2 regions of the Paenibacillus sp. sgz302191 genome follow, and region 2 is predicted to be linked to the other one. Evidence: a T-box and tRNA genes for the amino acid it is inferred to sense, from the RefSeq annotation. Region 2 holds a T-box; the other holds one or more tRNA genes.

Region 1 (6,741 bases), on a different contig from region 2:
CGCCCTGTGAAGAATACACAATCGCTTCCGAGCCCAGAAGGTCGATCTTCACCAGCGACTCCCGTATCCTGCCGATCGTTATTTTGTTGGACCCTAACGCCTTGATTAACCTCGGAAGGAGCTTTCGGTCGGTGCCAATCAACCTCACTGGAACTTTCCTCTGATTAAAAAAAATAATCACATTGTTCACGCACGAACCATCTCCTTATATATCTTTTGACTTTCTATGTATATGTGCACGCCTTATTTTTATGAGCGGGAGCGAAGGCAATCGGTTCCGTCAGTTCTGAGCGGAAAAATTATTGTGATTGCCCGTATAAATAGTCTGAACATTCAAAACAATAAAGGCGTACCATAAAAAAGGAGATGATGATCAATGGCAACTAACAACGCTTTAGTCGTACAACAAGCAAAGGCAGCATTGGATCAACTGAAGTACGAAGTCGCTCAGGAAATTGGTGTTCCGCTCTCTCCGACTGGCTACAACGGCAACCTGGCCACACGCGATGCCGGAGCAATCGGCGGCAACATTACCAAGCGTCTGGTGCAAATTGCCGAGCAACAGCTTTCCGGCTTCAAACGCTAATCCTTTGATGTAGGAGCAAGCAAAGCATAGAAGGACTGTCTCCCCTTGCGGGGCGGACAGTCCTTTGCAATGCAAATTCGGCGCTTTATTCCCGCCGGCCGTGGGCTTGTTCGGCCATTTGCTTTATATATGCGTTCCGCTTTTGCAAAAACCCGGCCATATACCGCTTCAAAAACATCATGTCCGCCAGCTTGCCGAGCACCCCGAGCGGCGAGGTGTAATCAAACACATCGGTCATGATCGTTCCCGCTCCGCTATCCGCAAACTCATGCGAATGCCGGAAACGCTGAAAAGCTCCGCTGACCATCTCGTCCACAAAACGGTGCGGCTTGTCGAACTCCGTAATTTTGGCCGTCAACCGCTGCCTGATGCCAAAATGAACGGCTTCCCAAGTGACCGTCTCCCCCAACTCGATAAGACCGCTCGTCACGCCGGCTACCGCCCTCTCCTTCGTCTGCGAAGCGGACTTGGCATGAATATCGATACTTCTCGCCAAATCAAAACAAATCTCTTTCGGAGCGTTAATGTATAGCTCGATTCGAATTACAGGCATGTCGGTTCCCCCAGTCAGCATCCATTATAGCATTTTCCGGGAAGCATTCATGCCCGACTCCTAATTCAAAAATTTCTTCTGTTTGGCTTTTTCTCCGGCTTTCTCGTGCTCGTAAACGGACAATCCGAACATAACCATCGAAATCGCGAACATGACACAGACCAGTACAAGGCTCATCCAAAAGTAATGATGAATTTCAAGATATACCATCGTGGGTATCGTCGCCATTAGACACGCATACAAAACGATATTTAGTTTCTTCGAACGTCCTCGTTTCATCGCAATTCAGCCTCCTTCCGTATCGCAAGACAAAGTCACCTATTCGACAATTTTTTGGATCCGCAGTTTGGCCAGAAGCAGATTGTGATCCGCTCTCAGACTGTTAATGTCCAGCGCGGAAGAATCATTGACAACCTTGCTCGGTATCGATAAGCCTTGATTTCCGATAAAAGTTCTGCGCATTACATAGATCGATGTATCGTCCGTAACAAAACCGTTCTGCACATCGGCCCCGACCTGATTGCCAATGAACGAAATTTTCGTATCCGTGTAGGCGTAATACAATTGATACCCTGCAAATACGAAAGCATTCGTGCAGTTCGATATTACATTGTCCGAATAAGTTTGATTGAATAATTTATTGCCGTAAAAAGCTGTCCCGCAATCGCTGATCGTATTGTCGGCATAAGAACATAGCAGCTGCTCATTGTTAGACACGCCCACATCGAATCCCGAAATCGTATTGCCGGAAATGCTGCATCTGGATGCGTTGGCTCCCCCGGATGCGGCTAAATGAATGGCCGTCGATCTCCTTTGGGTATTCCTGAACGTATTGCCGGTTATCGTAACGTTATAGGAACCGCTGATGCAGTTAATGACACTGTACGGCGTACCGTCGGCAAACGAGTATCCGCATTCCTCGAAGACGTTGCCGGAAACCGTGATGCCGTTGGATGAGTTCTGTATGTGGACAGCCTCTTTATGAATCCCGTAAAACACGTTGCCGGTTATCGTCATGCTTCCGCCGCCCGCTACACCGATTGCAAATCCGGCGCTCGCGCTTACGTTGGACAACAAATCAAAATAATTGCCCACGATGGAAATATTCGAGAAATCAGCCAAATTAATTTCAATATAATCGTATCCCCCGTTAAAAAACGAGCACCCTTGGACGAGCAGTCCTCTGCCCCGGGCACTATTGTTCAGTAAAATGCCGTATCCGACATTACCGAACTTGCACTGAAGAATTGAAATGCCGTTCACAAAAGTCGTCGAACCGTTATTGATGGCGACACCCTGCGTACCGTCTAAAAAGCACACATTCGAAATGGTCAGCACGGAAGTCCCCCCGGCAATATAAATGCCGATTTCTCCGGACGTATTTAACTGAAAAGTCAAATTGGAAACGGTTGACAAGCTCCCATTCGTAATCACCACCGCAGAGCCCGCAAAACTCGAAGAAGCTTTAAGAATCGAAAGCTCCCCTTCCCCTACCAGCGAAATATTGGACGGAATGGTGATCGCGCTTGCCACTAAAAATACCCCGTTCGGCACATAAACGGTTCCTCCTCCTGCCGCTGCGGCCGCGCTGATGGCATCCATGATTTTTACCGTTTGATCCGAATTTCCGTCTCCTACCGCCCCATAATTCGTAATATCGTACTTGAACATTGGCATCACCTCCCCGCCTTCTGCGGTCCTGTTATTTCGCTTCACTTCTTCATATGTTCCAAGATATGAAAATAGCACCGCCCCAAGTCGATCCGTTTGACGGAGCAACGCCCATTCGGATATGGATGGCACGGCGGCCACTATCATGACGGACACTACCATGGCGGCGGACATCACCGCGAGACTTCCAAATAAATCGCCAGCCCAAAGTGAAAATTTGGAAAATTCATCTCATTTTAAGGTAGCATTCATAATTGAATGCTACATTTCTTTTGTAGTACATATTGAGAGCCGGAGTGATCGAAAAATGAGCAGTATCAGGAAAAAATCAGCCGCTGTTTTAGCCGCGGCAGCATTGCTGTTAGGCGGCAGCTCCACCTTATTAAGCGGCAATGCGTATGCCCAAACGACGGCCAAGCATACCGTTCACACCAAAAACGTTGCGCAAAATTATGCTCGATGGTCAACCGCTCAACTGGTTGCCAACTCCGCTTCCGTTTTAAAAACAGACGAAAAAACGATCTACGCCGAATTAGCCAAACACGTTACGTTGGCCAAAATTGCTAAAGAGAAAGGCTTTCCGGAACAAGCTTTCGAACAAAAGCTCATCGACATTGCCGACAAGGAAATTGACGCGGCAGCCAAGAAGGGCACAATCAAAGCGGCTGACACGGCCAAAACCAAACAAAAAATCGGGAAATTCATCAGAAACCAAATTTTCAACAGCAAGCTGTACACCGTCAAACATACTGCCACGACCAAAAAATCCAAAACTTCCTGATACGCCCGGGGCCGCTTTCAAGCAGCCCCTTTTGTTATGTTACGGGGACGTTTTTTTCTTTCAATAGATGAAAAAAATTGCAATTTTGTTTATTTTCAAACAGAATTCATTTTGAAAATCTGCTAATATTCGAATAAAAGGGGGGACATTTATGATACAAATCATTTGTTTGCTGATAGCCGTATTATTTATAATTGGTATTTCTATTGGTGATGACAACGAGCAAAATGAACCTCCGGACCGGTTTATTTCAAATACAGCTGACTCCTAGCTACGCCTACATCGAAACTACGAATTGAGCTTACATAAGAAACAAATAAGCTGAGCTGCAAAACATGCCTTCTGACTTCCGGGTCAGGAGGTTTTATTTTGTGCTGCTGTTGTTTGGAACAGTTGAATCCACCGCTAGTAATGTTATTTTTTGGTAAACATATTGTAATATAATCCCTTATTTTATATGCTTTTATTGTATTACAAACCAAACATATATTGTGGAGGGATTATTTATGAAAAATGTAAAATCATTCGTACTATCCGTTGCTGTCGCCGCTTCGCTGTTCACAGTCGCTTCGGCCGCCTCTGCTCACCCGCTGGTTAATTTGCACAACTACAGCACATTCAACACATATAAAGCAGCATTGGAGAAGCAATATGCAATTGATGGAAACAATGCCCACGATCAATGGGAGCTTGACGAGCAATATAGACATTACAGAGCCGATATTGCGATTGCGACCCCTTATTACAACGGCTTGGGAACCGGAACCCCCCGCTTGGATCTTTTAAACTATTCCAGCTATCAAGCTTATAAAACCGAATTGGATAGAGTAGTTATCGAAGATTGGAATCATGCTTATGACCAATGGGAGCTTGACCGGATCTATTCCCAATATCAAGCCGACAGCGAATCCGCAAAAATTTATTTCGGAGTGTAATCCGGCATATCTAAAAGCAGACAAAGCCGAAAGCCCTTAGAAATCAAGGGTTTCGGCTTTTAAGGCTGTACGATAATGGATGGGATGCTGAACAATAAGTTTACAAGCAGAGTTTTGCCATGTTATGTTATATTTAAATTACTAACAGGAGGCTAAACGGATGAAGGACAACCAATTAAACCGCATGGAAGAAATGCTGGGAACACTAATCAAAATGGTTGGGGAAAATAACAACAGGCTGAAGACGCTTGAGGACAAAACTGATCGGTTCGAGAGCAAAGCCGATACGCTGGGGTCGGATATGCAAGAAGTCAAAAGCATTGTCAAAGAACTGATGCAAGGACAAGAAAGGCAAGATCGCATTCTTGAAATGCTCTCCGTAAAATCCATTGAAACGGACTCATATATTCGGGATTTTAAACGAAAAATGTAGTGAAGCTCACTCATCCAATATCGAGTGAGCTTTTATTTTTGGCCGAAAAGAGCATTCTTGACCAAATCTTGACCAGGAACCGATTTTTGCAATCATTTACAAGTAGACAAAGTCTCAGAAATGCAAAAAACCCTTGATAATCAAGGGTTTTTCTATATGACCTGTAGTGGGCTCGAACCACTGACCCCCACCCTGTCAAGATGGTGCTCTCCCAGCTGAGCTAACAAGTCGTTTCAGTGACAAGTAGTAATATATCAAGAATTTATCTAATTGTCAACAACTTTTCTAAACTTTTTTTATTCATTCATTTTAGCTGCATGTCAGGCTGAAATATCCATCCCCCTCTTCACCCTCCAATTGCTCTTTGCGAGGGACCACGTCCATGTGCACAAGGGCAGCGTCCACAAAAACGGCGCATACGGGAGATAGCTTTCCGCCGGCACGCCAAGAATCGTACCGCATACGATGGCCAGCATGTTCCAAGGGATGATGGCGGCGAAAACGAGGCTTGAATCCGCGACGACACGGGCGAGCTGGCTGCGGGGAAACCGCAGCTCCCAAATCGGCAGCAGGCTGCGTCCGGTCATCATGATCGGCAACGTTTGCGTGCAGGATATGAGGCTAAGCACTAGTCCGAAAAGAGATGCCCGCAGCGTGGCAACGAAGAGTGAGGACGTGGTGCCGAGCAGCTTTTGCATGTATGGCTGCAGAGCTTGATTCGCTTCGAGGATGCCGTTGTACGCACCGGCAAGCGCAATAAGAATCATCAGCTCGATCATGCCTGACAGCCCTTTTGTTTGCAGGGAAGTAAACGCACCGGAATGGTATCCGTCCCACAAAACGCGAATCCATTCGTTCCACTGAATATGCTGAAAAATAGTACCGGCGGCAACTGCAGCCGCGATCGAACAAATAAAGGCATTCCTCGTTCGGATACGGAACAAAATGGATCCTAAAAGAATAAGCACAGGCAGCAGCAGCCACAAGCTATAGGCAAATCCGCCGCGAAACTGCTCCTGCAAGGCGGATACGCCGCTTTTGTGCCAGCCTCCGTTCAAATCATGCGCCACGAAAAAGACGGCCGACAATCCAATCGCACCGACTGTGGTCGGGAGCAATGCTTTGAATTGCCTTTTCACAGCCACGCCTGTGGAAGCCGCCGTCAGCTGATGGGCGCTGGAAAACGGCGACATCCTGTCGCCCACGAACGCTCCGGATACGAGCGCGCCGGCGATGAGAGGAAGCGGAATTTGCAGCACGGCGCCCAACCCCATGAGCGGGATTCCGACGGAGCTTAGCGTTCCTGTAGACGTTCCCAGGAGCATAGAGATAATCAAGGAAACCACAAACGCAAATGTGACGAAAAAAGCCGGATCGATGAGCGAAATCCCCCCGTCGATCATAAACGGAATCGTACCGCTGGCAGTCCAGGCAGGGATAATCAAACCGACTAAAGCAAGAATCCATATCACTTCTCTGGTATGCTGTATCCCTTTCAACATTTGGGATGCGGTAGATCGAACGGTATTGCCTGCCCGCAGGCTATAAAAAATCAAAGTAAAAAGCCCCAACATAAATCCAAGGGCTAGAGGAATTTGAAGCGCATAGGCAGCTGCTAATCCGATGATCGTCACACTTACAGTAAATACCAGCCGGCCCGCAGTCAGCATCGCCCTGCCCCCCCTACTCCTTATTCTTTTTGGCCCAGTATGCTGCGAACTGCCTTTTTGGTCTCGGCTATAGCCAGCCGAAGCGGCGCAGTCTCACCCTGAAAAGGATGGA
Region 2 (6,741 bases):
TTTCCATTCTGCCGACGATCCAATCAATCGCTTCCTTGGCTGTCCGGAATGCCGCCGAGCTTGAGTCTTTGATTTCATTCATTGATCTCATCCTCATTTACTATATGAATCACTATGTCGGAGCAACTAGGCGATAGCTCTAATTTCCACGATTACCCTTTTAATTCCGCTAATCGAGCTATCACTTTGTCCCTCTTGTCTGCGTAATCGGCAAGTTTGGCTTTTTCTTCTTCGATGACTTTGGCCGGAGCTTTGGCAACGAAGCCGGCATTGGCGAGCTTTTTCTCGATTCGTTCCACTTCGCCGTGGAGCGTTTGAAGCTCTTTGTCCAGACGCGCCAGCTCCTGGGCGATGTCAATCAGCCCGGCAAGCGGCAGGAACAATTCCGCACCGGTCACGATAGCCGTCATAGCTTTTTCCGGAGCCGTCAGATCCGATTCAATCTCCAGCCGCGACGTATTGCAAAAACGGCGCAAATACTCTTCGTTGCTGCGCAAAATCGCCTGCGTTTCATCGGAGGCCGGCTTCACCAGAAGCTCGATTTTTTTGCTCATCGGCACATTGACTTCCGCACGGATGTTGCGGACTGCTCGGATGGCGTCCATCAACAGCTCCATCTCGCGGATCGCATCCGGCGCTTCGAACGCCGGGTTCACAGTCGGCCATGCCGCCAGCGTAATCGTTTCTCCTTCATGCGGCAAATGCTGCCAAATTTCTTCGCTGATGAAAGGCATGAACGGATGAATGAGCCGCTGCGTCTGATCGAGCACATAGGCAAGCACCGATTGCGTCGTTTTCTTCGCCGCAGGGTCTGCGCCGTACAAGCTCAGCTTGCTGAACTCGATGTACCAGTCGCAAAGATCGTCCCATATAAAATTGTAAAGCAAGCGTCCGGTCTCGCCGAATTCATAGCTGTCAATGAGCCGGGTTACATCGCGGACCGTTTCGTTCAAACGGTGCAAAATCCAGCGGTCAGCCGTGCCCAAAGACCCTGTCAAATCAATGTCGGCCGCGGTTACGCCTTCCAGATTCATCAACGCAAAGCGCGAAGCGTTCCAAATCTTGTTGGCAAAATTGCGCGCCTGCTCGACGCGTTCCCAGCGGAAACGAAGATCCTGCCCCGGCGTGCTGCTGGTCGAAATCATATAGCGCATCGCATCGGCGCCGTATTTCTCGATCACCTCAAGCGGGTCGACGCCGTTACCGAGCGATTTGGACATTTTGCGCCCTTCGGAATCGCGGACGAGACCGTGCATCAGCACATCTTTAAACGGAATTTGCCCGGTAAATTCGAGAGCGGTGAAAATCATCCGCGCCACCCAGAAATAAATAATATCGTAACCCGTAACGAGAACGTCCGTCGGGTAATAACGTTTCAAATCTTCCGTATCGCCAGGCCAGCCCAGCGTAGAGAACGGCCATAAGCCCGAGCTGAACCAAGTGTCCAGGACATCCTCGTCCTGAATGATATTGCCGCTTTGGCAGTGCGAGCACACTTCGGCGTCCTGCCGCGTTACCGTCGTGTGGCCGCAATCGGCGCAATGCCACGCCGGAATGCGGTGGCCCCACCACAGCTGGCGGGAAATGCACCAGTCGCGCACATTTTCGATCCAGTGCAGGTAAATTTTTTCAAAACGGTCAGGGACGAAGTTGACGCCCTTGCCGGATTTTTGCGCTTCGATCGCTGCCTCTGCGAGCGGCTGCATTTTTACGAACCATTGTGTGGACAAATACGGCTCGACAACCGCGCCGCTGCGCTCGCTGTGGCCGACTTGATGCACATGCTCCTCGATTTTGACCAGTACGCCCTGCTCCTTCAGATCGGCGACGATCTGCTTGCGGCACTCGAAGCGGTCTTTGCCCTGATAAGGGCCGGCATTGGCATTCATCGTACCGGTTTCGTCCATCACAAGAATTTGCGGCAGATCGTGGCGCTTGCCCACTTCAAAGTCGTTCGGATCGTGCGCAGGCGTAATTTTGACCGCGCCGCTTCCGAACTCTTTTTCCACGTACTCGTCGGCAATAACCGGAATCTCGCGACCGACGATCGGAAGAAGCAGCTTTTTGCCGATCAGATGCTGATAGCGCTCATCGTCCGGATGAACCGCAACGGCCGTATCTCCGAGCATCGTCTCGGGACGCGTCGTAGCTACGACGATCGAGCCTGTGCCGTCCGTCGTTTTGTATTCCAAATGATAAAGGTTCCCTTGAACTTCCTTATACTCGACTTCAATGTCGGAAAGCGCTGTCCGCGCGGCCGGATCCCAGTTGATAATATAGTTGCCGCGATAGATCAAGCCCTTTTCATAAAGACTGACGAACACCTCGCGAACCGCCTGCGACAGCCCTTCGTCAAGGGTAAACCGCTCCCGGGAGTAGTCGAGCGAAAAACCCATTTTCGCCCACTGCTCGTGAATCGTGTTCGCGTAATGGTCCTTCCACTCCCATACTTTCTCCAAAAACTTTTCCCGCCCCAGATCGTAACGGGTCTGGCCTTCCTCGCGCAGCTTCTGCTCCACTTTGGTCTGCGTAGATATGCCCGCGTGGTCGCAGCCGGGAAGCCACAACGCGTCAAAGCCCTGCATCCGCTTCGTGCGGATCATGATATCCTGCAGCGTAAAATCGAGCGCATGCCCGATATGCAGCATCCCCGTCACATTCGGCGGCGGAATAACGATCGTGTATGTCTCGGCGTCGGAACGGGTTCCCGCTTTGAAAAATTCGTTTTTAATCCAGTAGTCGTACCATTTGCGCTCGGCTTCCTTCGGATCGTATGTCGTAGGCATTTGCAATTGCTGAGCCGTTTGATTCGTTTCGCTCATATAGTTACCTCCATGTCATTATTTGCATTGAAGTTTGTTCGCTAATTTTTGCGGCCTCGTTCTCAGGGCGATCCGCCTCTGTTGGCTTCGTTCCCGTCAGGGAACGGGCGATCCGTTTTCCGTAAGGAAAACTTCCATTTCCCTCACGCTAACGTCCAAGCGTGTCCGAAGACGAGAGTTTCACCGAAACTCGTATGAAAGACGAAAGCGCTCCCTCTACCTGCTCATCGCCAAAAACGCCTATCCCCGCTCCCTGCTGCAATCGCTCGTTGTCCAGGGGGCGAAACCTCAGAGTTTTGCGGAGCAAAACTGGCTTCGAAAGCATACGCTGGGGCCCTCCTTGTAGGAGGGTTTGGGAGGTAAAGAAACACAAATAAAGCCTCCCGCCGCAAAGGACGAAAGGCTTGCTTCCGTGGTACCACCTTTATTCCACGCCCTGTCCCGCCAGGGAAAGGCATGGCTCTCAAACAGATAACGGCTGCGGCCGGCAAACGCTGCGGAACCGATGGCAACTTGCGCGCATTGTTCTATCACGTTTGCAACTCCAGGGCGACTTCGATCGGCTGCGACCTATGGAACCTTTCAGCGCTGCAGTTCCACTCTCTGAAGGACATACCGGCTACTACTCCCCATCAACGTTTCCAAGTATTGCTCAAAATGATTTACACCATATGATAGCGAACATTTTCATCAGAGTCAATATACTGCCGTGCAGATTGTGTCGATTTGTAATTTTCATTATAACCGTTTTTCCATATTTTATGCTTAGACCCATTTTTGGGATTGAGATAAACCTCTATCGAGGTCTTTTCGAAGATGAGCGACCGCGTTTAGAGGTTGGTTTATTCGCCAATAAGAATGCTGTTCTACGCGCTTTAGCGCTGTAAAGAACATTAAACATTCTTATGTGGTAAAAAAGCCTTCGGCCGCTTCTTCGCGCAGCCAAAGACTTTTGCTTATGTACCCGTTATTTGGGAAGATAGAGAACCTGCCCCGCGACAAGCTCCTGATCGCCAAGCCGGTTAAGAAGCTGCAGCTCCCGCGGATTCAACTGATAGCGTTTGGCAATCGACTCCAGCGTTTCTTCCTTTTGCACGATGCACATTCTTAATTTGCGGAATTCTTGCACCCCCGAGTCCGTCCGCAGGAACAGGCGCTTCCATTCTATAACCTCGCCCTTCGCTTCCTCGGCGGCCTTTGCCTCGGCTTCCTCTTTCCGTTTTTCCGGGTGAAAAAGCGCCCCGGCTTTGGAAATAAGCGATTTTATACCGCTAGGCTGCACTTCCATCGCTTCATTCGCCTTTTTGCCGAAAGCGAGCTTAGGCTCTTTCTCCTTTTTCTCCTCCGGAATAACCGAAGCCGCCTCCTGCTGGGGAACTTCCTTCGACTCGGCTTCCACCTTCGGGGCTTCCGCGGCCGGGGCCTCGTTTTGCAGCGGTTCCTCGTAAGCCGGCGGAAACGGTTTGGACTCCGGAACTTCAGGAACCGCCTGCTCATTCGCCTCGTGCTTCACCTCCGTCGGAGCTTTCTGAACCGGTGCGGGAGGCGCCGGCTTTATCTTTTCCACACGCTCCTCCTCGGCTTCATGGACAAAGGTGATTTCCTCTTCCCCCCGCCAGCTGTCAGGCGGCGCTGACACCATCTCTACGCCTTGCAGAGACAGAACTCCCGTCACATTCAAGCTCCTGGCCGAGAGAAGATCGATGTCGAAATTTTCAATCTCCACCAAAATGTCTTCCACCCGATGAATTCGATTGAGGGGCAGCGTAATTTCGACGGGAATCAAATGTTCGAGCAGTCGTGACGCTCCATCGTCGCTTTCATAATTTCCGGTGAGCAGCAGATTCCCTTTCAGGATCGCCTGCTCGTTCTGCGTTAAGACCTGGATATGCGGCACCAGCTCAACATCGTTCAGCTCTTGAATACCCGCCAATTCTTCCTGCAAGTGGACGCGCTCGTAGATATCGAATCTTAAACCCGGTTGCTGTTCAGCCACTGGCAAAATCCTCCCTTCCTTCAATTCCCGCCGCAAGGCAAACGACTGGAATGTTCAACCAATACCTTAAGATTTGTCTCTAAAGTATATGGGTGAAAAAGAGATGGCATGACTATATTTTTACGAAACTCGAAGCTTCTCTAGCAAAAGCAGCATATCTTCAGGCCACGGCGCCTGCACTTCGACCCTTTCCAGCGTGACCGGATGCTGAAAAAGCAGCCGCTCTCCATGCAAAGCCTGGCGCCCCAGCAGCGCAGAAGACCCTCCGTACAAAACGTCCCCCGCAAGAGGATGTCCGATATGGCTGAGATGGACTCTGATTTGATGCGTACGTCCCGTTTCCAGCCGCAGCTGCACGTGTGCCGCCCGTTTCAACTGCTCCGCGACTTCAAAATGCGTGACGGCCGCATCGCCCCCCGGCGTTACGCGTCTTTTGCCGGAATGATGGCGGTCCTTGCCGATCGGCTCGCGGATCGCTCCTCCTTTGGCGCGAAACCGCCCTTCGGCAATCGCCGCATATCTCCGGTCGATCCGCTTGTCGCGCATAGCCTCGTCGAGCAGCACGTGCACCCATTCGTTCTTGGCGTACAGAACGGCGCCGGTCGTGTCCCGGTCAAGTCTGTGTATATGACGGACAGCGCACGCCTGCCCCGTAGACGCATAATAATAGGCTACGGCCGAAGCCAGCGTCCCCTGCTGTCCCCGCTCCGAAGGATGAACGGACATCCCGGCGGGCTTGTTGACGACGAGACAAAAATCATCCTCGTACAAAACCTCCACCTCGCCGTACTCCGCTTCAAAACCGGGAGCATCCTCGGGAAAAACCCGCAGCAGCAGCTTTCCCGCCTGCACGCGCACGCCTCCTTGAGCAGCCAGCCGCAAATACAGCTTTCGCGGGACAGGCAGCAGAGCCCCCAGCCTTTCAGCGGCTAGCGGAGCTAGAGGGCTCCAATCGTCGCCGGGGAGAGGAAGCTCCATCCACTCGCCTTTCCGCTTCCATCCGATCATGACCGGTTGCCTCTATGAAAGAAAATAAGCAATACGGCCAGCAGCAGCAAAAAGACAAAAACAACGGCCATCACATCTATTGGAAAATCAAAAAAATAGTATCGCTTCACAATCGGGCAGCTCCTTCTTCATGCTTGAATCAAGTCCACTTTATTTTAACAATTACCATTAACAATTGCATGCGTAAATATGATAGAATGAAATCTAGTACTGTTTTTTTCGACATCTTAGAATTTGAAGAAAAATGGAGCAGGAGAGGAATTATTTTGAATACTGCAATTTTACAGCATTTTCGCAGCTGGAGCTGGCTGAAACGCTTGCTTCTGCTTATAGCGGCATGTACGTTTCTTTGTTCGAGCTTTTTGTTTTTAACGCCTCTTGGCGAAACCATCCGTGTTTATTTGGCCAAAACGGTCATCACGACGCAGCACCGTGACTGGGCCTGGATCTTTGTCGGCGCCGAGCGCCGCGATCAACTGGTCAAAGAAATGCAGGATTTGACGGAAATCAACTCTATCGAAAAACAAGATCTGCAAGCCGTGAAGTATAACAAAAACCGTCCTATGGAAAGTCTCGTCAAGGTTGAAGACATTTCCGGCCAATTCTGGAAAGGCAAAAAAATGTATGTATACGATCCGAGAACGATCCGCGTAGTCGTCCCTTCCAAGCAGGGTGAAGGCGAGCGGATTACGTCGATGGTGCAGCGGACGGGAGCCGTAGCCGGCGTGAACGGCGGAGGATTTAACGATCCCGACGGGCTTGGCAACGGATTTGCCCCGATCGGCGCCATTATGTCCGGCGGCAACATTTTGTACACCGACCAGGAAGGCTCCATTCCTCAGCAAATCGTAGGTTTTACCAAGGAAGGAACGCTCATTATCGGTAAATACAGCATCAACGAGCTGCTGAAGCTTA

What was found. A T-box is a leader RNA that pairs with one kind of tRNA and senses whether it is charged. The one in region 2 lies ahead of AC3G2T_RS04055 (valine--tRNA ligase), so its partner is inferred to be a tRNA-Val.
Region 1: it has a tRNA-Val gene. The T-box ahead of AC3G2T_RS04055 (valine--tRNA ligase) is inferred to sense a tRNA for this amino acid. The anticodon was not compared.

What each region holds. Positions count from the first base shown of each region.
Region 1 is NZ_JBYLHY010000006.1:70,873-77,613, forward strand. Features, by position in the region: gene AC3G2T_RS10610 (alpha/beta-type small acid-soluble spore protein) at 377-586, shown strand; gene AC3G2T_RS10615 (SRPBCC family protein) at 672-1,139, opposite strand; gene AC3G2T_RS10620 (hypothetical protein) at 1,200-1,418, opposite strand; gene AC3G2T_RS10625 (right-handed parallel beta-helix repeat-containing protein) at 1,458-2,810, opposite strand; gene AC3G2T_RS10630 (hypothetical protein) at 3,118-3,591, shown strand; gene AC3G2T_RS10635 (hypothetical protein) at 4,098-4,526, shown strand; gene AC3G2T_RS10640 (hypothetical protein) at 4,687-4,959, shown strand; tRNA gene AC3G2T_RS10645 (tRNA-Val) at 5,117-5,189, opposite strand; gene AC3G2T_RS10650 (Na+/H+ antiporter NhaC family protein) at 5,280-6,629, opposite strand; gene AC3G2T_RS10655 (alpha/beta hydrolase family protein) at 6,650-6,741, opposite strand, start outside.
Region 2 is NZ_JBYLHY010000002.1:375,150-381,890, forward strand. Features, by position in the region: gene AC3G2T_RS04050 (bifunctional folylpolyglutamate synthase/dihydrofolate synthase) at 1-91, opposite strand, end outside; gene AC3G2T_RS04055 (valine--tRNA ligase) at 153-2,822, opposite strand; T-box leader at 3,211-3,467, opposite strand; gene AC3G2T_RS04060 (LysM peptidoglycan-binding domain-containing protein) at 3,790-4,818, opposite strand; gene AC3G2T_RS04065 (RluA family pseudouridine synthase) at 4,939-5,826, opposite strand; gene AC3G2T_RS04070 (phosphodiester glycosidase family protein) at 6,093-6,741, shown strand, end outside.